2 regions of the Litoribacillus peritrichatus genome follow, and region 2 is predicted to be linked to the other one. Evidence: predicted binding sites of a transcription regulator. Region 2 holds the regulator's gene; the other holds the start of a gene.

Region 1 (11,819 bases), on a different contig from region 2:
TGGCTGTGACAACCATCGCATAGGCTTGTTCGATGCGTTTTTAATCAAAGAAAACCACATCAGCGCAGCAGGCGGGATTGAACAAGCGGTGACTCAAGCGCAGAAAATTGCCCCAGGCAAGCCCGTTGAAGTGGAAGTGGAAAACTTTGAAGAGTTGGATCAGGCACTCAAATCCGGCGCGGATATCATCATGCTGGACAACTTCAGCAATGAAGACCTGGTTAAGGCAGTAACCATCAACAAAGAACAGTTTCAAGGCAAAGCCAAACTCGAAGCGTCTGGCGGCATCACCCAACAAACCCTCCGAGCAAAAGCTGAAACCGGCGTGGACTACATCTCCATCGGTGCATTGACAAAAGACGTGAAGGCATTAGATTTATCGATGCGTTTTGTAGAGTTATGAGCCTGGGAATAACTCCTGTGTAACCGAATCAACCATCTTCAATTTATTGCCTGATGCTCTAGCCGCTTTCAGATAAACTAGGGCATCCTCTGGTGACTCTTCTTTCATCGAAATTTTTGCCAACAGCAACCAGGGTTCCACCAACTCTTGGTGATGCTCCACCATAGGAATCAACCTTAACTTTGCTGTATTTAAATCACCTAACTGAAATTCAATATTTGCAAGATAGAGGCCGCCACGAATAAACGTTGGATCTTTAGCAAATAAGTTTTTTACAGTTTGGTAACTCTCATTTGTCACATAGTTACAACGATTCAGCACTGAAACGTAAGTAACTTTTGCCGTATATTCGTTCAACCAAAATTCGCTTTTATTTCGCTCATAGTCGGCTAACTGTTCACAATTTACGCCCTTCATCCCCGAATGGTAGACCTTACCAAGCTCGCTACCATGTTTTAAATGGCTATAACCAACTGCCCCTACACCACTAAAAACAAAAAGAACCAGAAAGCCATAGATGTATTTCACTGCCTTCGGTACATCACTAGCTATTAGCGCTTCCTTTCGAGAGGTCACCCCAAGGTAAAGCCCTACAATCAGCGCCCACATTATGGCAGTACCACCATAACGCAAAGGAAAAGAGAAAAAGCCGTGAATCAAAGACACTAAAATACCAACCAATAGGAAAAGCGCCAACTCAGAATAACTACGCTTTATTTGTTTAATTAAAAAATAAATAAATACAATAAGCAGCCCTAGTCCAATAAAACCAAGCTCGACCCACAGCTCAATATACTCATTATGAGCATGAAGCATTTGCCTATCTTCAGAGACCGCATTTCTTAGTGTTGTACCCTGTAAATTTTGATACAAAACAGATCGAAATTGCCCAAGACCATGCCCTATTATTGGTTTGTCTATAATACCGCCGGCACTACTCCCCCACGCATCAAGCCGATACTGAATACTGTTATCAACCGTTGCAACTTTAACAACCTCTTTTTGAGCAGGACTTAATATCCAGCACCCAATGAAAGCCGAAAGCACCAAGAACACTCGAAAGGGTAAATAAAACCCATTCCAGTTAAGTTTCCGCCCATGAACCCACTTTGCAACACACATACAGAATGCAGCGCCAAGAATTAAAGCCAGTAACACGCCTCTTGTTTTGGTCAAAGACAAAAATGCAAATAAACTCGCTAACACCATTGTGTAAATTAAAATTTGAGTTATGGTTCCTTTTCGAAAAAAAGCCAACCAAGTACAAACAGGAATCACCAAAGCTATAGCATTAGAAGCAAAGTTTCTGTTTGAAAAAGTTGATCCTGGAGCGGCCTGACTGCGATAAATCAAATCCACAGAACTAAACGACTCTAAAAAGCCAATAAAAACAACCAACCCCGCAACAAAAATCAAGATATTCATTAGCGGAACAAAAAATGACTCCTCACTTTCATCTCGAACAACTAAGTAGGCAGCCACCATAACCATCATGATCGAACAAAGCTGAATAAAAGAAAGAAGACTATCTGAGTTTACGCCATTGAAAAAAAGAGAAGCTGCCCCAAAAAGCAGTAAAAGTAATAAAAAAACTGTGAGTGAGCTTGATTGAAGCCTAGAAGTAAACGCAATTAAGAACAAAGAAGCGATACCAAAAGATAATAAGAACCTGAGACCAGAGGTTTGATAAAAGTTTTGAGGTAAAATTGCAAAACTTGCAACCATACAAATCAACAAAACATACAAAAATGCGCGAGACTTAAGAAAAATCATTCAAACCCTATATTTATCACTTTATTTTAATCCAGTTAGCTTACCGCTATTACAACAGTAAACACAAAGGACTTTAAATTTTATGAAACATATCAACGCAAAGTTTAAAGCAACACTCGTTCATACTCTATTGAGCCTAACAGCATTTTCTATTGTGCTCTATTATATGTTGACTCAGTGGTTCCCTAACCCATTCTTTGCTGCAGAAGGTGGTTGGCAAGCCTTAAAAATTGTTTTATTTGTTGATATTGTTCTCGGTCCGTTTCTCACTTTCCTAGTCTTTTCTCCTCTAAAATCAAAAAAAGCCATCTGTTTTGATTTAACCTGCATTGCGATCGTTCAGGTCATTGCTTTTAGCTGGGGTGTAAAGCAGGCGTATAACGCACAAGTCATAGGTATCAGCTACCTAGTACACAATAAAACGTTTTACCCCATCAAACTTATTGATGCGAAAAAACAAGATCTGAATCCAGACGTTTTCTTTGACTTAGATAAGCAAAACACCCCCTCAGTACTTTACAGCACCAGGCCTCCAGAAGGGGATTACGACGCCTATACAGAGTCCATTATCGCTACTTATCATGGCATTCAAGAGCACACACAACTAAAGCTGTTGAGCAGTTTTCAACAAGCTCCCATAGACATTGACAACCTAGCCATTAACGGCACCCCCCAAGAAAAAGAAGCTATTAAAATTTGGAATCAAAAGACTACAGATAAGTTTATTTTTGCTCGATACAAAGGAAGTTTTTCCATAGGAATTCTTGTTTTCAATGAAAACCTAAAACCAGTCGACTTTATAGAACTAAAAAACAACCAAAAGTGACGTTTTTTGTCATAACAATCTATACCAAAAAGAAACTCTGCGGCAAAAAAACAACCTAACGCATTGATTAAAATAAGATTTATAAAAATTGGCACCAGTATAGCTTAAACAACAACATCCAAAACGGTATTAATTTTTAGTCAAACCCAAAGGGGAATCAGAATGAAACAAGTACAAAAAGGTTTTACATTAATCGAACTAATGATCGTTGTTGCAATCATCGGCATCCTTGCTGCTGTAGCAATCCCAGCATACAACGGCTACATCACATCTTCTCGCTTAGAAGCAGTAGAAGGCAACATGGAAGTAGCAATGCGTTTGGTTAAAAACGAATCCGCTAAAGTTGCTGGTGGTGGAACAAGCGTAAACATTGTTGCTACACTTAACGAAGGCAACAAAAAAGCTGTAGCGAATCCATCCCTAGATGCATTTAAAGGTTCTGCGGTAGTTGCGGCAGACACAGGACAGGTTGGTATCGTTGGTCTAACTGGTGGCCTTGCTACACTTGGTGCAGCTATGTCAATCTCTGGAACCGATGCAGATGGCAACGTACTGACACCAATTACATTTACAACTGTAAATTAAGCGTAAGCTAATTAAGAGTTGGCTCACAAGAAACTCCGTTTGGAGTTTCTTGCGTTTTACTTGAATAAAACATTGAGGTGTGCACATGATAAAAACAAAAGGGTTTACCCTGATTGAGCTGATGGTTACTGTTGCTATTATCGGAATTCTTGTTTCTGTCGCACTCCCCGCTTACAACAGCTATGTTCGTTCAGGTCAAACAAAAGTCGCTTCAAATAACTTAGAAACACTTAAGTTATTTGAAGAAGCTTATTATTTAAATAATAACACTTATGTAGCAGGTACTATGACTGGCGGTAGCGGTGGTCCACTTGAAACTACTCTGGGCTTCAAGCCTGAAGGCAATAATGCCGGTGCCTACACTTATACGGTAGCAGCCTGTTCTGGTGGAAATATCACTGACTGTTATAAAATCACAGTAACGCTTGCTTCAGATACCAGTGTTGTCGAAACCTACGAAAAGAACTAATTTCTGAAACTAATACCTAAGTCATAAAATTGACAAGTATTACACTGACTTAACGTCTATTCTTGTGCTATAAATTCCTAATAGCAAATTTATATTGGGGATCAAAATGAATAACGAAACAAGGCTGTCAGGCTTAGCTAGACGACTCGCTGATGATGGTATAATTTCAGAAGAAATAGCCATAGAAGCCAGCAAATCAGCAACAAGTCAAGGAGTTTCGTTAATCAGCTACCTTTGCCAAAATAAGCTTGCAAAGTCGAATGACATTACTGTTGCAGCAGGTGAAGAATTTGGCTTACCCATCATGGACTTTTCAGCTTATAACCCTGAGCACATTCCAAAAGACATCATTAAACCTGAACTCATTCAAAAGAACTTAATTCTTCCCTTAATGAAGCGAGGAAAAACACTGTTTGTCGGTGTATCTGACCCGACCAACATACACTCTATTGATGAAATAAAATTCAGCTCAGGATTAAACATTGATCCAATTTTAGTCGAACCAGAGTCTCTCAAAAAAGCGATTGAAAATTTTTTAAACGCTACAGACACTACCAGCTTTTCTATTGGCGATGATGACGAAGAATTTGGCGACTTAGAGATTGCTGAAGACGAAGAAGAACAAGATGTAACACAGTCTGAAGCCGATGATGCACCCGTCGTGAAATACATTAATAAAATGTTGTTAACTGCAATCAAAACAGGAGCGTCTGATTTACACTTTGAACCCTACGAAAAGCGTTATCGAGTTCGGTTCAGAACCGACGGGGTGCTTCATGAAGTTTCTTCGCCACCGAATCAAATAGCAGCTAAAATATCCGCACGATTAAAAGTTATGTCCAAAATGGATATTGCTGAAAGGCGTGTACCACAGGATGGGCGTATCAAGTTAAAAATTTCAAAAACCAAGTCCATTGATTTTCGGGTAAATACACTACCTTGTTTATTCGGAGAAAAGCTGGTTCTACGAATTTTAGACGCAAGCTCCGCCCAAATGGGCATCGATGCTCTTGGCTACGAAGAAGAACAAAAAGACATGTATATGTCTGCATTAGAACAGCCTCAAGGAATGATTCTGGTAACTGGCCCTACTGGCTCTGGAAAAACAGTTTCCCTCTACACTGGTTTAAATATTTTAAACACTCCAGAAAGAAATATTTCAACCGCTGAAGACCCTGTAGAGATTAATTTGGAAGGGATTAACCAGTGTAATGTAAATAACAAGGTTGGATTAACTTTTGCCGAAGCTTTGCGTTCGTTCCTGAGACAAGATCCCGACATCATCATGGTTGGTGAAATCCGAGATCTGGAAACGGCAGAAATATCCATCAAAGCGGCGCAAACGGGTCACATGGTAATGTCTACCCTGCATACTAACAGCGCACCTGAGACACTAACGCGCATGATTAACATGGGGGTGCCAGCATTCAACCTGGCAACATCAGTCAATCTAATCATTGCACAAAGACTGGGTCGACGACTTTGCTCAAACTGTAAAGCAATCATTGAAGTGCCTAAAGAAACATTGCTCGCAGAAGGCTTCACTGAAAATGACTTATCTCAACCATTTGATATTTATCGCCCTGTAGGCTGCGATAGCTGCAACAAAGGATACAAAGGAAGAGTTGGCATCTATGAAGTCGTAAAAATCACTTCACCTATTTCAAAAATCATTATGGAAGGCGGTAACTCCATAGAAATTGCAGAAGCTTGTAAAAGAGAAGGTTTTGATGACTTGAGGCGATCAAGTCTAAAGAAAGTCATGCAGGGAGTCACCAGCCTTGAAGAAGCCAATCGAGTAACTTCATCACATTAATTATTACCATTAATCGTTATATTCGGTTAAAAGAGATCCAATATGGCTCAGAAGCAGCAAGAAAAGAAAAAATTCATTTGGGAAGGAAAAGACCGGTCCGGCAAAATCAAAAAAGGAGATATGTCCGCACTCTCAAGTGCTCTGGTTAAAACTCAATTGCGCTCTCAAGGTATTAGCCCAACTAAAGTAGTTCAAGAAAGAAAGTCTTTACTTGGAGGCAAAGGGAAGTCCATTAAACCAATGGACATATCCATCTTCACCAGGCAACTGGCAGTCATGATGAAAGCAGGGGTTCCACTTGTTCAATCATTTGATATTGTTTCCGAGGGACTTGCTAACGAGTCCATGAAAGAACTAGTCCTGAAAATAAAAACTGAAGTAGAAGGCGGTAGTAGTTTTGCGTATGCAATCAAACAACACCCCTTATATTTTGATGACTTATTCTGCAGCTTAGTTGAGTCAGGAGAGCAGTCCGGTGCTCTAGAAACCATGCTCGACCGAATTGCAACCTACAAAGAAAAGACAGAAGCTTTAAAAGCCAAGCTAAAAAAAGCACTCAACTACCCTATTGCCGTATTGGTTATTGCTGCTGTTGTAACAGGCATCCTTCTTATTAAAGTTGTACCTCAATTTGAGTCTGTTTTTGCTGGGTTTGGAGCTGAGCTACCAGCGTTTACACAAATGGTCATCAATTTATCTGAATTCATGCAGGCCTGGTGGTTTATTATTCTTATAAGCATCATTGCTATCGGGTATTCCTTTTCCCAAGTTCTAAAACGATCAGAAAAAGCCCGAAACCAGCTTGATAGAATATTACTTAAAGCTCCGGTTGTTGGAAAAATCACTTACGATTCATCCGTTGCACGATACTGCAGAACATTATCAACCACATTTGCCGCAGGTGTCCCACTCGTTGAAGCACTTGACTCTGTGTCTGGCGCTGCAGGTAATGTGGTCTTTACAAATGCGATTAACAAAATCAAAGAAGACGTTTCCTCCGGCACCCAACTTAACCACTCAATGAAACAGTCAGGTCTTTTCCCACCCATGTGCCTTCAAATGGTCGCTATTGGTGAAGAATCTGGAGCTCTAGATGAAATGCTGGATAAAGTAGCGACTCACTTCGAAGCCGAGGTAGATAATGCCGTTGACGGCCTAACCAGCCTTATGGAGCCGATCATTATGTCTGTTCTAGGGGTTCTCGTTGGTGGCTTGATTATCGCTATGTATCTACCTATCTTCCAGCTCGGAAAGACAATCGGCTAATAAGGTAACTTATGGAATTAAATTATTCAGGCGAGCAACTGCTCGCCTTTTCTGTGATCTTAGGTTTATTAGTAGGAAGCTTTTTAAACGTCGTGATTTACCGGGTGCCGGTGATGTTAAAGCGTCAATGGAAAGAAGAGTGCCACGATTTTCTTGAGCTAGACAAAGAGAAGTTAGAGCAAGAGAGCTTTAACCTAGTGACACCAGCATCAACCTGCCCCAAGTGCCAGCATAAAATTCGCCCTTGGGAGAATATTCCAGTAATCAGCTACCTCTTTTTAAGAGGTAAGTGCAGCAACTGTAAAGCGCACATATCGCTGCGATATCCATCCATTGAAGCATTAACAGGTCTTCTTTCAGGGGTCATGATTTACCATTTCCAGCCCACACTTGCCGGGGCAATGGCCATGGTATTCATCTGGCTGTTGATCGCTCTGTTTTTCATTGACCTGGATGAGCAATTATTACCCGATAACATTACCTTGCCCTTGTTATGGCTTGGCTTAATTGCAAATTCAATGAACCTCTATACCGATCTCACCAGTGCACTTTTTGGTGCAGTTTTTGGTTATCTGATCCTATGGTCGATTTTTTGGCTATTTAAACTCACCACAGGCAAAGAAGGCATGGGTTACGGCGATTTCAAGTTATTAGCCGCACTTGGCGCTTGGTGTGGCTGGATGATGCTTCCACAAATATTGATCATATCTTCGGTGATCGGACTTGTTTTTGGGCTGAGTCAAATGTTCAAATCAGGTGAGAGTCGGCCTTTCCCATTTGGCCCAAGTTTGGCCATTGCCGGCGTCATTGCGTTTCTTTACGGAGCAGAGGTAAATCACTGGTATTTATCGACGCTTTAAATTCAACTCATTGAATAGCCGAGCATAAAAAAACGCCAGATTATCTGGCGTTTTTTTAAGATACTCGCATTAGTTTTTTCAGACTTTAAAAGCACTGATCAGCTCTTGCAACGAATGCGTTAATTGAGCCATTTCCCCACTGGCTCTGGCCGTACTTTCAGCATCTCCCGATGTCTGTTGGCTCAAATCTGAAATAGAGTTAATGTTCCGATCAATCTCCACCACCACATTGGTTTGTTCGCTGCAAGCCAACGCTATTTGCTGGTTCATCGCGGTAATGGATTCAATCAAGGCACTGATGTTAGCCAATACTTCGCCTACTTTACCTGACTCATCAACCGTTTGAGAGGCTCGATCGTGACTGACCTCCATCGCCTTAACGGCGTCTTTCACACCCGACTGTAAACGCGAAATCATTTCTTCAATTTCTTCCGTAGAAGACTGTGTTCTTTGAGCCAGTGTACGAACTTCATCTGCCACCACCGCAAATCCACGGCCCTGCTCACCCGCACGAGCAGCTTCGATAGCAGCATTCAATGCCAATAAGTTAGTCTGTTCGGCAATGCCTTTAATCACGTCCAGAACCTGAGAAATATTGGCACTGTCTTTTGCGACTCGATTAATCACTGACACCGAATTTTCTATTTCCGACGCTAACACATCGATATTCTTGAGCGCAGCGTCTACCTGTTGTGTCCCCACTGAGGCTTCTTGTTTCGCCTTCTCAGCTTCTCGCGTAGCATGTGTTGCATTCTCTTCCACCTGCTGAACCTGGGCCGTCATTTCATTCACAGCCACAGTAACCTGTTCAGTTTCCTGCATCTGGCGATCTACTGAGTCTCGGCTTTTGGAAGAAATCGATTCAAGTTTACTGGACTGCGTGTCCACCTCCACTGCAGTCATACTGACTGCCTGAATCAGGTCGTGAATACGCTGAACCATGGTATTAAATTCAGTGGTTAATTCACCCATCTCATCGCGAGTGTGCAAGCTCATTCGAACTTTCATATCACCGTTAGAAACTTTTTTAGCGGAATTCCGGAAGCTGGCAATGGTGTCATTCACAGACACATAAAAACCCAAGAACATTAACAGAATAATGACCAACAACACCGTAATTGAAATCAAAAAGATTCGAAGGGTCGAACTCTGCTCTTCAAGGCGATTTTCAAGAATCCGGGTCATGAGCGGAGTAACCGTCACTCCCATAATATTAAACAACTCATTAACGTAATCAGAACTGTCGACGTAATACTTATCCCAAGTAGACTCAAGCTGAATAGCCGAAATCAGGTTATCGTCCAAATACGCCATCATGTCATTCATTCTGCCCACTAAACCGCTGACAGGCTCTTCAAGTGCACGCATCAACCTTGGGTCTTCTTCCATCAGCTCATTCATGTCTTTCTCAAAACGCGCCAGGGAATCAATAAAGCCATCGTAAGCGTCATTCAAAGAATCAGATGTACCGGAATCCATAAAGCCGGCATTAAAAGCCACCATCCCCGTAGCTCGTAACTTAGCGACCAAAGGCGAGAATTCCGGATACAGCCGAACCAACAACTCTTGCAAACTTAAGATGGCCCCATCGTGCGCCTGAGCCAGGCCCGAGGCCCGTGTGGTGGTTTTTAACATGCGGATAAGCGGTTTCAGTAAGTCCTGGTAACGCTTTACCTGCTCATCCACGTAATAGTCACGAACATTGTCGGTTTTAAGCTTTTCCCAGCTTTCAAACGCCAATGTCATTTGCGCCGTCAACCGATCTTCTTTGTCCCACTTGGGTTTCCAACCCGCCAGTTTGGCCAAGGCTTCTTCCACATTCCCTTCAGACTGGGCAATGCGGCTGCGCATTTCTTCATTGCCTTTGTAGATATAAGTAGCTTTTAAATCCCGGTACTCGGCAGCAAACTGAAGGGCTAACAAGGTGTCTTTGACGATTTCAACACCCTCAATCTGACTTTCGGTGATTTCAATATCAGACTGAAGCTCTTCAACCAAACCGTAACTTAAAGCCAACAATGGGAGCAGGAACATCACGTTGATCAAACTGAATTTGTACGCGTAATTCAGTTGATTCATCAACTTGACGAAAGGACGAATTATCAGCTTCATATATACACCAACTTCTTAACAGGAAACCTTATAAAAGCAAATGACGGCTATCTTCCAATACTTGCTTTAATCTCGTTGTGAACTTTGCAGCCAATACGCCATCAATAACCCTATGATCATAAGATAAAGCGATTGGTAATATTAATCTCGGTTGCCATCCCTCGTCCGCCCAAACGGGTTTGATCGACGCTTTAGACACCCCTAATATCGCCACTTCAGGTGCATTTACAATCGGAGTAAACTGCGTTCCTCCAATGCCACCCAAGCTGGATATTGAAAAACAACTTCCCTGCAATGCATCAGGTTTAAGCTTTCCTTCTCTCGCCTGTTGAGCATAATGCATACAATCACTGGCAATGTTCAAGATACTTTTTGTATCCACATTTTTAACGACAGGCACCATCAGACCTTGATTTGTATCCACTGCAACACCAATGTGATAGTACTCTTTAATTATTATTTCATCGCCTTCAGGCGCCAGTGAGGCATTGAAGCGCGGCATTTCAGAAAGCACTTTTTGCACGGCTTTGACCAAAAAAGGAACCAACGTAAGTTTTACGTCGTAGATCCCATCCTGATTCACTTTCTTTCTGAAGCTTTCCAGTTCAGTAATATCAATTTCATCAAATTGCGTAACGTGAGGAACGTTCAGCCAGCAACGGTGTAAATGCTGAGCACTGATCTTTTGAATTCGGGACAGTGCTTCTCGTCTTACCGAACCAAATCGGCTGAAATCCACCGCTGGAATAGGCTCTATGCCCGCTCCGGAAGGTTGCGTGTCGTTCGATTCACCCAAACGCTTTTTCACATAACCCTGTATATCTTCTTGTAATACTCGGCCTTTCGGGCCGGACGCGCCAATTAACTGGAGAACATCCTTCAACGAAACACCAAACTCTCTGGCCAACTTTCTGACCGCAGGCCCGGCGTAAATGCTTGAACTGGTTGAAAGTGTTTTACCCTCGTCGGCCAAAGCCTGGCTTTGGTGATTCGAGCCGTCTTTATTGCTATCGGCGCCAACTGATTGAACTTTAACCTTTTCTTCAGCTTCATCCGATTTATCTTCGGCTGAATTAGCGGCCTGATGAAGAGAGCTTTCCTTACCCTCAACCAAAACCACTGCAATGAGGTCACCTTCATTCACTTTATCGCCGACTTTAATAGCCAACGTCTGAACCACCCCCGCCACCGAAGAAGGCACTTCCATGGTCGCTTTATCCGTCTCCAAAACAATCAAGGATTCTTCCGCATCAATCGACTGACCTTCCGATACCGATACCTCAATCACCGATACATCGGAAGCACCGCCAATGTCAGGCACCACAATAGATTGTTCATAACTTACGTTATCGGATGCAGCCTGCTGAACCGCCTCACCAGAGTGCGCACTCGACGAATCAACTTGCTGCGGTGATGAAGCGGCGTCACCTGCCACCGTACTGCTCTCCATTTCTTCTGCCGAATCTTGTGCTTGCCCTTGAATCTCCATTGACGCAAAGACATCACCCTCATTCACTTTATCCCCGACTTTAACGTTAAAGCGCTTAATTACTCCGGCTGAAGGCGCGGGAACCTCCATCGTCGCCTTATCAGTTTCTAACACCAACAAAGCTTCGTCCTGCTCTACGGCATCACCTTCAGCAACCGGCATTTCAATAATTTCGATGTCTTGGAAACCACCCAAATCAGGTATTTTGATTTCGTCCATC
Region 2 (11,819 bases):
CCGCTTTTCTTATACATGGGCACCCAGTATTCAATGAAGCCTTGTATGTCGGCCAGCATTTTTTTTGAGCTGTCATGGTGACTTAAAAATTCGGCAATTTCCGGGTCTTTTCCATTAAAGTTACGAAGACTCGGTTCCCAGTAGGGGTTGGGTAGGCAGCGTACATCGAACATTAAGTCGCTGTCGGTTGGGACCCCGTACTTAAATCCAAATGATTGAATCAGCAAAGAAACTTCATGGGACTGATGGACGGTAATGCGATTTCGAATTAAGTCTCTAAGGTCATGGATGGACATATTCGATGTGTCAACAACCAGATCCGCTGCGTCCATCAGAGGCGTTAACAGTTCTTTGTCTTTTTGGATGGCTTCCCTCAGGGAGCGTTGTTCTGAAGTAAGCGGATGCTTTCGGCGAGATGCGTTGTAACGTTTGACTAAGATATCTTCGCAGCTGTCTAAAAAGATGATCTGGTGTTCGATGTTGTATTCTGTGAGGGCTGCCAGCAGGTTATTCAGCTGGTCTGAGTCCCCTGAAAAGTTGCGAACATCAATACTAACGGCGGTGTTTTCATACTCCACATGGTTAGCAATGTTTTTTATCAGGTCGGTAAGTAAAGGTCTGGGTAAATTATCAATGCAATAGAAACCGCAATCTTCCAGAGCGTGAAGGGCGGAACTTTTACCAGAGCCAGAGCGGCCGCTTATTAGTATCATTTTCATAACGAGGGTCTAACTCTTACTCTAGGTTAAATCCAAAATTAATCAGTGATTGCTCTGAAGAGTTCGGAATCGGTTGTGGTCGACCTTAATTTATCCCTAAACTCAGGACTGCTGAACTTGCCTGCTATGGTTGCAAGTATGTCCAAATGTTCGTCATTGGCTTCTTGCGGCACAATCAGCGCAAAGACCAAGTCCACTTTTTGTTTATCCAGAGAGTCAAAATCAATCGGTGTCTCCAGTAATAGAAGCACCCCGGTTGGCTGTTTGCAAGCGGCTAACCGACAGTGGGGTATCCCAATACCGTCGCCAAGGCCTGTACTGCCAAGACGCTCTCTTTCAATAAATGCGTCAAAAATTTCGTGCTCAGAGGGACCTGCCAGTGTCTCGGAAAATATTTTTGAAAGTTCTTCTATGGTTCTTTTTTTGCTTTGGCAGGAAGCGCACCTTAAGGTGCGCTCTGGTAGTAATATGGTTTTTAAATCCATTCAATGCTGCTCATCACGTTCTTTTATCATCGCAGCTACATGTGGTTTAACGGGCCTTGGCTTTTTCTTTATGCTTAATCAGTTGGCGATCCAGCTTATCAGCCAGAGCATCGATTGCTGCGTACAAATCGTCATGCTCTGCGTTAGCAAACACCTCTCCACCGGTTACATGTAACTTGGCTTCTGCTTGTTGTCTTAGTTTTTCTACGCTTAAGGTAACTTGAACGTTGGTTATCTGGTCATAGTGTCGCTCAAGTCGGTCTAATTTGGAAGTAACATATTCGCGAATGTTGGGTGTTAATTCGAGGTGTTGGCCACTGATGTTTACTTGCATATACGGACTCCTTAAATTTGTATATTGTGGTCCAGTGATTTTCCAGTTTCGATGTGCAAACCAGAGGGGTCTGCCGCCCCTTCACCTTTAATATAGCCCCTGCGTTCTTCGAATACAATGATATGTATCAAGTTGTTTAAACCAAACGTTTACGCTCGTTCGATGGTGGTATGTTCATGGCTTCACGGTATTTTGCAATGGTTCGACGAGCAACTTTAATGCCCTGGTCTCCCAGCAAGGTCGCGATTTTGTTATCGCTCAGCGGTTTTTTGGCGTTCTCGGCTGCGACCAGTTTTTTAATGATGGCGCGGATCGCCGTAGAGGAGCATTCCCCGCCGGAGGTTGTGCTCACATGGCTTGAAAAGAAGTACTTTAGTTCGAAAATACCGCGTGGCGTATGGATGTATTTTTGAGTGGTCACCCGGGAAATGGTGGACTCGTGCATTTCCACAGCTTCAGCAATATCGTGCAGAACTAATGGTTTCATTGCTTCATCACCGTAGTCTAAAAAGCCACGTTGATGCTCCATGATTTTGGTCGATACTTTCAGCAATGTCTCATTTCGGCTCTGAAGGCTTTTGAGGAACCATTTGGCTTCCTGCATGTTGTCTTTCAGGAACGTATTATCGGTGCTGTTATCCGCTCTGCGTATCAATGACGCATAGCTTGGGTTGATTCGAATCTTAGGGGTGATTTCGGGGTTGAGATCCACCCGCCAGCGACCCTGTATTTTTTGAACGACCACATCGGGTACAACATAGTCGGGGGTTTGTTGGTCAATCTGTTCACCGGGACGAGGGTGAAGGGTTTGAATTAAATCAATGATCTTCTTCAGTACATCTTCTTTGAGACGTGCTTTTCGCATGATGCCGGCAAAATCTTTGTTGCCGAGCAATTCGAGGTAGCGTAAAACCACAATTTTGGCTTCAGGCAAATGCGGTGTTTCAGGAGGCATTTGATTGAGCTGAACCTGAAGGCATTCCTGAAGGCTTCTGGCGCCGGTACCAACCGGGTCAAAGCGTTGGATCAAAGTCAGAACCGCTTCCACTTCGTCCGTTTCAACTTGTTCTTCGTCAGGCAGGTTGAGTTCCTGATTAACGCTGATGCAGATGTCTTCAACAGACGTCTGAAGGTATCCGTCGGTATCGATACCATCAATGATGTTTTCGGCAATGACTTTGTCTGTGTCCGTCATTGGCGTCAGGTTCAGCTGCCAGCTCAAGTGATCTTGTAAGGTTTCGGTGACGGAATTTCTGGATTCGAAATCGAAACCGTCGTCGTCAGAGGGTGCGACGGCGGAAGTCGGGGTGTGTTGATAAATGTCGTCCCAGCCGGTATCAATACCAAGGTCTTCCGGGATGTCGTTGTTCCATTCCCCTTCGGCTGAAACTTCGTCAGTATTGGTGTTGTTGATTTCTTCTTGTTCGGCGCTTGGTTGTTGATCCAGAGGTTTTTCAGCCATTTTGTCTTCAATGGACTGTTGCGGGCCTTGTTCGAAATCTTCTTCCACTTCAAGCATCGGGTTGTTTTCTAATGCTTGTTGAATTTCTTGCTGAAGGTCGAGGGTCGATAATTGCAGTAAGCGAATTGCTTGTTGCAACTGAGGGGTCATCGTCAGGGATTGACCCATCTTGAGCTGAAGCGATGTTTTCATAAATTACAACGTATCCTTATGCTTTCACTCAGCATGTATGGTGTACCTAAAAGTATCTAAAATAAAATCCATACAAGCAATTTATTTGCCATTGGCAACCAAGTATAAACCAAAAAAAAAGCGACAGTGTTGATTTGTGTGTCTTGTTTGTCTCAAAACCTCAGAGATTGAAGTTTTCTCCCAGGTAAATATCTTTTACTTTTTGATTGTTGAGTACATCTTCACTTTGGCCCTGGGCAATGATGTGTCCTTCGCCAACAATGTAGGCCTGATCACAGATGCCGAGCGTTTCTCGGACATTATGGTCGGTAATCAGAACACCAATCCCCAACCCTTTTAAGTGATTAATAATGCCTTGAATGTCATTGACTGAAATAGGGTCGACACCTGCAAAAGGCTCATCCAAAAGAATAAACTGTGGGTCGGTGGCTAACGCTCTGGCAATCTCAACGCGACGTCGTTCACCGCCTGACAAACTCATACCCAATGAATCCCTAATGTGGGTAATGTGAAATTCCTGAAGCAGGTATTCGAGCTTTTCTTGCTTTTGTGCTTTGGATAATTCGGTTCTCAGCTCTAAAATGCCGTAAATGTTCTGTGATACCGTCAGTTTTCTGAAAATGGAAGCTTCTTGGGGCAGGTAGCCTAACCCTGCTTCAGCTCGTCCGTGCATGGGGTAGTGGGTGATGTCTTTGCCATCAATGCTGACAGTGCCATTATCGGGCTTAACCAAACCTACAATCATGTAAAAGCAGGTGGTTTTACCTGCGCCGTTTGGGCCGAGCAGGCCAACCACTTCGCCGCTGGATACGGAGAGTGAAACGTCCTGAATGATCTTTCTTGATTTATAACTCTTGGCCAGATGTTTGGCTTCCAAAATACTCATACGATGAAGGGCCTTTATTTCTGGGGTTCAGAGTCAGACGATTTGTCTTTGATCTGGGGGTTGATTATAAATTTAACTCGAGAATCGCCAGGGTTGGTTTTCGGGTCGCTTGCACTGGCCTTCAGTTCTCCTGTATCCAGGGAGTAGGTGATTTTATTACTTTCTAAAACGTCTTCGCCGCGAAAGACTTTACCGTTGCCTGTTACGATGGCGTTGTTCTCTTTGACTTTGAGGTCAAGCTTGTTGCCTTCGATGTGGGTTGGTTCTTCACCGGGATTCAGAATTTGCTGGTATTTGGCTGGGCTACCAAAGGCTTCCATGCGGGTCACTTCGTTGTTTTCTGAATACAGAAAGACTTTGTCTGCCCGTAATTCTGCGGTGCCCTGAATGATGATGACGTTTCCTGTGTATTCAGATACGCCGGTCTTGTTGTTCATTTTTGCCTGATCGGCTTCCAGTTTGATCGGTTGGGTTTTATCTTCAGGCAATGCCCAAAGAGAAGCTGAGAAGCTTAAAGCAATCAGAAGGGCTGTCAGACGTTTATTGTTGAACTTCATGCGTTCCTCGAACATTGGATTTCAATAAAGTATCACCGGATTCAAAGTCAGTACGGAAACCTTTCGTTTCGATATAGCTGTTTGCCGAATGAATAATGGTTAAGACGTCGTTTTCTGCGTAATTCTTATTTGGGTAAATTGTCAGCGTGGAAGCACGTAATGTCAGCTTTTGGTTGTCGGCCGTAGTTCGAACGATTTCAACCTGATCGTTCAGGGTGATCTTATCTGTCTTCAGGTTGGCCTCTCCGGTTAGGGAGGAAGCGTGCCAATTAAGACCAGGCTGTTGATTGGTCAGGTCTGGCTTAATGAGGTAAGCCAAGTCGTCTTTTTTATAGTGGTCAATCTGGTTGGCCACCAGATGGTATTGAAGGTCGCCGGTTTCGTTGTAATGATCCGACGCTGAGTTTATCAGCGTCAGATCCGGTGTGGATTGCGGCTGATACGATGCAGTAACAATTTTGTTGCCTTCTTCGGACCAGCTTAGCCAGACAACAATAAGCACGGTGGCGACGATCACCGGTAGTGTCTTAATGGCTCGAATGATCTTATCTGAACGTTTCATGATGGGCTGGCCGAATCTGACGTTTGCTACTTGAGGTACTCTGCATGTGCAGCAGCAAGTGTTCCTTGAGCTTTCATAATCAGCTCGCATAACTCTCTGACTGCGCCTTTGCCTCCGGCTTTTGTGGTGCAGTGATGGGCGTGTTCTTTAATGATATCGGCACCGTTAGGCACTGTTACACCCAAACCTACATTTCTGATGACCGGAAGGTCAGGCAGATCATCACCGATGTGAGCAATTTGATCAAGCTCAAGGTTTAAATCTTTTGCTATGTCTTTGATGGCGTTGATTTTATCTTCCCGTCCCTGATAGAGGATATCAATGCCTAAGTTTTTGGCCCGTTGCTCGACCATGGGGGATTTCCGGCCGGTAATGATGGCAATCTTAACGCCGCTGTTCTGAAGCATTTTAATGCCTTGACCATCAAGAATGTTGAATGGCTTGATTTCCTGACCTTCGGAGGTAAAAAGTAAGGTGCCGTCCGTCATAACGCCATCCACATCGCAAGACAGCAGTTTAATTTTTTCAGCGCGTTCAAACAAATTGCTCATGATTTACGTCCAGGCATCCAGTTTCAGGTTCGTTACGTTCATTTGGCTATCTATTGCATTACAAACTATTGCATTACAAAGTGCATTGAATTACATAATGCCTGCTTTAAGCAGGTCATGCATATTCAGGGCGCCAACCACACGTTTATTTTCATCGGTTACGAAAAGTCCGTTGATGGACTTGGTTTCCATGATGTTGAGCGCTTCAGCGGCCAGAATTTTTGGCCCACAGGTAACTCCGGTGGTGGTCATTACATCTTTAATTTTGGAAACATGCAGATCGGTTTCATTATCCAGAATTCGGCGTAAATCACCGTCTGTGAACACACCGACAAGCTTGTCTTCTTCGACAATGGCTGTCATGCCCAGCTTCTTGCGGGTGACTTCCAGAAGCGCGTCTCGAATGAGCGTATCAGGGGAAACTTTAGGGATGTCATTGCCTTTGTGCATCAGGTCTTCGACTTTGAGTAGCAGGCGTCGACCCAGTGCTCCGCCGGGATGAGAAAAGGCAAAGTCTTCTGCGGTGAAGCCTTTCGCTTCAAGCAGTGCTACGGCTAGGGCATCCCCCATCGCCAATGTTGCGGTCGTACTTGCGGTAGGCGCTAACCCTAAAGGACAGGCTTCTTCTTTTACAGAAATATCAAGGTTCACTACAGCGGCCTTGGCCATAGTAGAGCTAGGATTACCCGTGATGCTGATCATCGGCGCTTTCATACGTTTAATCAGTGGCAGAATAGTGACGACTTCACTGGTATTCCCCGAATTTGAAATGGCAATGACGACGTCGTTCGGCGTGATCATCCCTAAGTCGCCGTGGCTTGCTTCGCCCGGGTGAACAAAGAATGAAGGTGTTCCGGTACTGGCCAGGGTCGCGGCCATTTTTTTTCCAATGTGGCCGGATTTCCCCATTCCTGTCACTACCACTCGACCTGTGCATTTAATGAGTAAATCACAAGCCGTTGTAAAATCTTCGCCCAATCGTTCGTTTAATTGGTTGACGGCTTCCGCTTCAATGGACAGTGTGCGTCTTGCGGATGCAATGAAATCAAAATCTGTCATGTTGTACCTTGAGTCAAATACAAAGAGTAAAAACGTATCCCATATTGGTATTGGGTGTTATTCGCTAAGCCGTTAACGGTGCTATTCACAAATTAGAATTCACTAATTTGCACCGACGCTGCTTAAATAAAGCTGAACCATATATGCAGTGTAGCCAATCAAAAAAATCAAACCGTGTACCCGTGTCAGTTGTCCGGTCTGCGCGACACCGGTTGAGGTTTGTTTGGTTCTGCCCTGAATAAAGATGAATAATGCCAGTGCTAACGTCAGAGCCAACATCACAAAGTAATCTCTTGAAAATCCAACCGGTTCAATAGGGGTTAGGGTGATCAAGCCAGGAACTGATAAAACGGTCATCAGGTTGAACAAGTTGGAGCCAATGATGTTGCCTATGGCCAGGTCATGATGGCCTTTAAGGGCACTGGCGACGGAAGCTGCCAATTCTGGCAGACTGGTGCCAATCGCGACAATGGTCAAACCGATCACCAGTTCACTGATGCCGAACTCGCGAGCGATGCCGGAAGCACCCCAAACCAAACCGTGGGCGCTGGCGATGAGCATGACCAGGCTGATAAATAACATGCCCCAGGCTTTGGTCAGGCTCATTTCTGGCAGGTCGGCAATTTCTTCTTCAAACTCATTTTCAGCGGCATCGTGTTCGTTGCCGGCCTGGTGTGAAAACTTGTGAAAAATAAACAGGGTGACAGGCATCATGGCCAGTAAGATGATGCCGTCGATCATGTCCAGTTTCAGGTCATACATTAATACGCCTGTGACGCCAGTAACAACCAATAATAAAGGCAGTTCGCGTTTGATTAATCCTGAGCGAATAGGCAGGGCGCATACCAGCGCGGTAATTCCCAGAACCAGCCCGATGTTGGCGATGTTTGATCCTACTGCGTTGCCGACGGCAAGGCCGGGTGCATCGTTCAGTGCCGAATTGATGGCAACCATGATTTCAGGGGCTGATGTACCAAAGCTGACGACGGTCAGGCCGATCATCAATGTTGACATGCCAAGCATTTTTGCGGTGGAAGCCGCAGAATTTACAAATTGATCTGAACTCCAGACTAGGATAATGAGTCCAAGGACAATAGCTATGATGTTGTATATCAGCATTTTAATTAGTTCCGATGAATGACGGTGGTTCAGAAAACTATTTTTAAACCACGGTCAAAGAGGGATTTCTCTTTATCGTTCATAACGCGTGGTCTTTAATTGGCGAACAGGCCAATAAATTCAGGCGCTGATTGTATAGTTTTCATTGTTAATTGGCTAACGCAGAAAAGCACGAATGTTGAGTTGGTTGGTTTTGTTTGCTGGACTAGAGTACAGCCGATGAAGAATGTTACAATGTCGCGGTTATGGGGTAAGGGAAGTCTGGGATTTTGTATCAAGGAGATTTTGGTGAATAAAGTGGCTCGATTGAGTGCGGTTTGTATAGCTATGTTTTGGTCTGTTTTTACAGCCCAGACGTTGAGCGCAAATACCGCCAATAATGATGATCTGAATGGTGTGATCGAAGTGAACGAGTACACCGGACCAGAAAAGTCGGTTTGGGAAACCACGCGAATACTTCTGAAGATTATTGAAGAAGAGCGTGAAAGTTATCTAAATACACCGACCAAGTTTTATGAGCGGGTTGCTGAAGCGCTTGAGCCTGTAGTGGGATTCAGACGCATTGCTGCTATGGTAATGGGGTCTTATTACAAAAAGTCATCCAAGGCGGATCGTAAAAAATTCTCCGATGCTTTTCAGCGTAGCCTGGTTGAAACCTACTCGGGTGGATTGATTGAATACGAAGGTTACAAAATCAGCATCAAACAAGGTGCGCCGATACCTGACGGCAAAAGAACGGCGGTTGTTAATGTTGAAATTACTACGTCGAGCGGCACTCAAGTACCTTTGAAGTACAGCATGTATAAAACCAAGTCTGGTTTGTGGAAAGTACAGAATGTAACCGTTGCAGGCATTAATGTGGGCTTGTTGTATCGCCAGCAGTTTGCCAGGAAAGTTGCGGAAGCGAACGGTGATATCAGCCAAGTGGTTGCAAATTGGTCATCACGTTTGGATATTGATGTAGAAAATGCTCAATTGGAACTGGAATCTGAACCGGACGACGCTGAAAGTACTCAGCAAAATGCAGAAGCTGAGTAGTTTTTTATACAGCAAATAAACATATATATTGCCTCGCCTGAAGTGTTCAGCCGGGGCGTTCATTTTGATGAACAGTGTAAAAACATTGTTTAATTTTGGTTAATTGAGGTTGTGATGGAAGTAGGTGATGTTAAAGCTTTGTTGGCGGCAGAGTTTCCGAATGCCCAGGTGGATGCTTCTACAGACGGGTACCACTATGAAGTAACCGTGATCGCTGAAGAGTTTGAAAGTCTGAATGCGGTTAAGCGTCAGCAAGCCGTATATAAAGCACTGAATGCTCAAATTCAGGACGGCACCATTCATGCGGTTAAGATCAAAGCTTTGACGCCTGCGGAAGCCGGTCAATAAATTCAGGTTATATCGACCTGAACTCTTTCCTTTTTATTTGGTGAATATATAAATGGATAAGTTAGTCATTCGTGGAGGCAGAAAGCTGTCCGGTGAGATTCGTGCATCTGGTGCTAAGAACTCAGCGTTGCCGATCATTGCCTCTGCTTTGCTATCCAGTGAAAATGTGATTATTCGCAACTTGCCTCACCTGCAAGATATTACAACCATGATTAATCTTCTTGGCTCTATGGGTGTTGAGCCAGTGGTAAATGAAGATTTAAGCGTGGAGCTTGACAGTAATCAGATTAAATCGGTTGTAGCGCCTTACGAACTGGTGAAAACCATGCGTGCATCGATTTTGGTTCTCGGGCCTTTGTTGGCCAAGAACGGGTATGCTGAGGTTTCTTTGCCTGGCGGTTGTGCCATTGGTAGTCGTCCCGTGGATTTGCATATCCGTGGCTTGGAAGCGATGGGGGCCGACGTTGTTGTTGAAGATGGTTACATCAAAGCCAAAACGGATGGTCGTTTAAAAGGCGCCAATGTCTTCTTTGATACCGTGACGGTAACGGGGACTGAAAACATCTTGATGGCTGCAACCTTGGCCGATGGTATAACAACCATTGAAAACGCAGCGCGTGAGCCGGAAGTGGTGGATCTTGCCGAATGTCTGATCGCCATGGGTGCAGAAATTGAAGGTCACGGCACGGATACCATTAAAGTTACGGGTGTGGAAAAACTTCATGGCTGTGATTATTCCGTGTTGCCAGACCGAATTGAAACCGGTACGTATCTGGTTGCTGCGGCAGTCACCGGCGGAAAAGTGAAAGTCAAAGACACTCGCCCGGACATACTGGATGCTGTGTTGGTCAAGTTGGAAGAGGCTGGCGCTAAAATTGAGACCGGTGAAAACTGGATTTCTCTGGATATGGAAGGCAGAGAACTCAAAGCGGTCTCATTAAAAACGGCGCCTTACCCTGCATTCCCTACCGATATGCAGGCTCAGTTTGTGGCCTTAAATGCGGTGGCCAATGGCACCAGTACTGTGATTGAAACCATTTTTGAAAACCGTTTCATGCATGTGCAGGAAATGATGCGAATGGGGGCCGACATTACCGTTGAAGGCAATACGGCTATTATTCGAGGCTTGAAAGAGCTGCATGCTGCGCCGGTCATGGCGACGGACTTACGTGCTTCGGCCAGCTTGGTCATCGCAGGTTTGGTGGCTTCCGGTGAAACTGTCATCGACCGAATTTATCATATTGATCGTGGTTATGAGTGTATTGAAGAAAAGCTTCAATTGCTTGGCGCAAATATTTCACGATTACCTGAATAGGACTGGATTGATCACCCATGGATCAGACATTAACCATTGCTCTGTCGAAAGGGCGTATTTTAAAAGACACTCTACCTTTGCTAAAAGCAGCAGGTATTGAGCCTGTTGAAGATATTTTTAAGAGCCGGAAACTGATTTTCGAAACGAACGTTCCTGGTGTGAATTTGGTGATTATCCGTGCTACGGATGTGCCTTCGTACGTTGAACTGGGTGCGGCTGATCTTGGCGTATCAGGTAAAGACGTTTTGATGGAGCATGGCGGTGACGGCATGTATGAATTGGTTGACCTGAATATTGCCCGTTGCAAATTGATGACGGCAGGCAAAGACGGTGTGGAGCCGGAAGGTCGGCTTAAGGTTGCAACCAAGTTTGTCAATGTCACCAAGCGTTATTACGCAGAGTTGGGTCGTCAGGTGGACATCATCAAACTGTATGGTGCGATGGAGTTAGCGCCTATTATGGGGTTGGCCGATCGTATCGTTGATATCGTAGATACAGGCAACACACTTCGAGCCAATGGTTTGCAGCCGCTTGAATCCATTGCTGATATCAGCAGTCGTTTGGTGGCAGGCAAGTCGGCTTATAAAAATAAGCACCACTTGATTCAGCCCATTATCGAACGCTTGAATAAAGCGATCGAAGAAGCGAAAACGTTGGAAGAAGCAAGTTAGGTTTTGGGTGGCAGCGTTTTATGCGTTGCCTGCTCAGAATGGCATACAGTTTTATTCGGAATAATAGAAAGACGCATATGATCCAGATTAAAAGATTAGCAACAAGTGACAATGATTTTGATACTCAACTGACAGAGCTGACTGCGTGGGAAGGTGTTTCAGACGCAGAAGTAAATCAACGAGTGCATGATATTGTGCATGATGTTCGCTCCAAAGGGGATCAGGCGTTAATTGAATATTCCAACCGGTTTGACCGCCTGACGCTTTCAGACTCCAGTGAACTGGAAATCCCTAAAGCCGAGCTGCAAGCGGCTTTGGATGGCTTGCCTGCAAATGAACGAGAAGCACTGGAAACGGCGGCGCAACGCGTCAGAAGTTACCATGAAAAACAGTTGCAGACCTCTTGGGATTACAAGGAAGCCGATGGCACAGTGTTAGGCCAGAAGATCACACCCATGGACAAAGTGGGGCTGTATGTTCCGGGTGGCAAAGCATCTTACCCTTCGTCGGTACTGATGAAC

The links. Region 2 encodes sigma-54, which starts transcription at its own class of promoters, with help from an activator protein. Its sites were predicted from a motif close to TGGCACNNNNNTTGCTNT; they were not measured.
Region 1: ABD744_RS00500 (pilin) is a predicted target of sigma-54. The motif match lies at 3,092-3,109, and genes of this name have one in related genera.

The regions. Positions count from the first base shown of each region.
Region 1 is NZ_BAABBN010000002.1:90,772-102,590, reverse strand. Features, by position in the region: gene nadC (carboxylating nicotinate-nucleotide diphosphorylase) at 1-403, shown strand, start outside; gene ABD744_RS00510 (O-antigen ligase family protein) at 398-2,176, opposite strand; gene ABD744_RS00505 (hypothetical protein) at 2,259-3,002, shown strand; gene ABD744_RS00500 (pilin) at 3,165-3,587, shown strand; gene ABD744_RS00495 (type IV pilin protein) at 3,673-4,056, shown strand; gene pilB (type IV-A pilus assembly ATPase PilB) at 4,163-5,872, shown strand; gene ABD744_RS00485 (type II secretion system F family protein) at 5,915-7,138, shown strand; gene ABD744_RS00480 (prepilin peptidase) at 7,150-7,998, shown strand; gene ABD744_RS00475 (methyl-accepting chemotaxis protein) at 8,077-10,110, opposite strand; gene ABD744_RS00470 (dihydrolipoyllysine-residue acetyltransferase) at 10,139-11,818, opposite strand.
Region 2 is NZ_BAABBN010000015.1:88,101-99,919, forward strand. Features, by position in the region: gene rapZ (RNase adapter RapZ) at 1-719, opposite strand, end outside; gene ptsN (PTS IIA-like nitrogen regulatory protein PtsN) at 758-1,204, opposite strand; gene hpf (ribosome hibernation-promoting factor, HPF/YfiA family) at 1,251-1,538, opposite strand; gene ABD744_RS19770 (RNA polymerase factor sigma-54) at 1,675-3,192, opposite strand; gene lptB (LPS export ABC transporter ATP-binding protein) at 3,353-4,078, opposite strand; gene lptA (lipopolysaccharide transport periplasmic protein LptA) at 4,093-4,635, opposite strand; gene lptC (LPS export ABC transporter periplasmic protein LptC) at 4,619-5,197, opposite strand; gene ABD744_RS19790 (KdsC family phosphatase) at 5,224-5,748, opposite strand; gene ABD744_RS19795 (KpsF/GutQ family sugar-phosphate isomerase) at 5,839-6,807, opposite strand; gene ABD744_RS19800 (calcium/sodium antiporter) at 6,910-7,926, opposite strand; gene ABD744_RS19805 (MlaC/ttg2D family ABC transporter substrate-binding protein) at 8,146-8,964, shown strand; gene ABD744_RS19810 (BolA family protein) at 9,079-9,312, shown strand; gene murA (UDP-N-acetylglucosamine 1-carboxyvinyltransferase) at 9,365-10,627, shown strand; gene hisG (ATP phosphoribosyltransferase) at 10,645-11,298, shown strand; gene hisD (histidinol dehydrogenase) at 11,376-11,819, shown strand, end outside.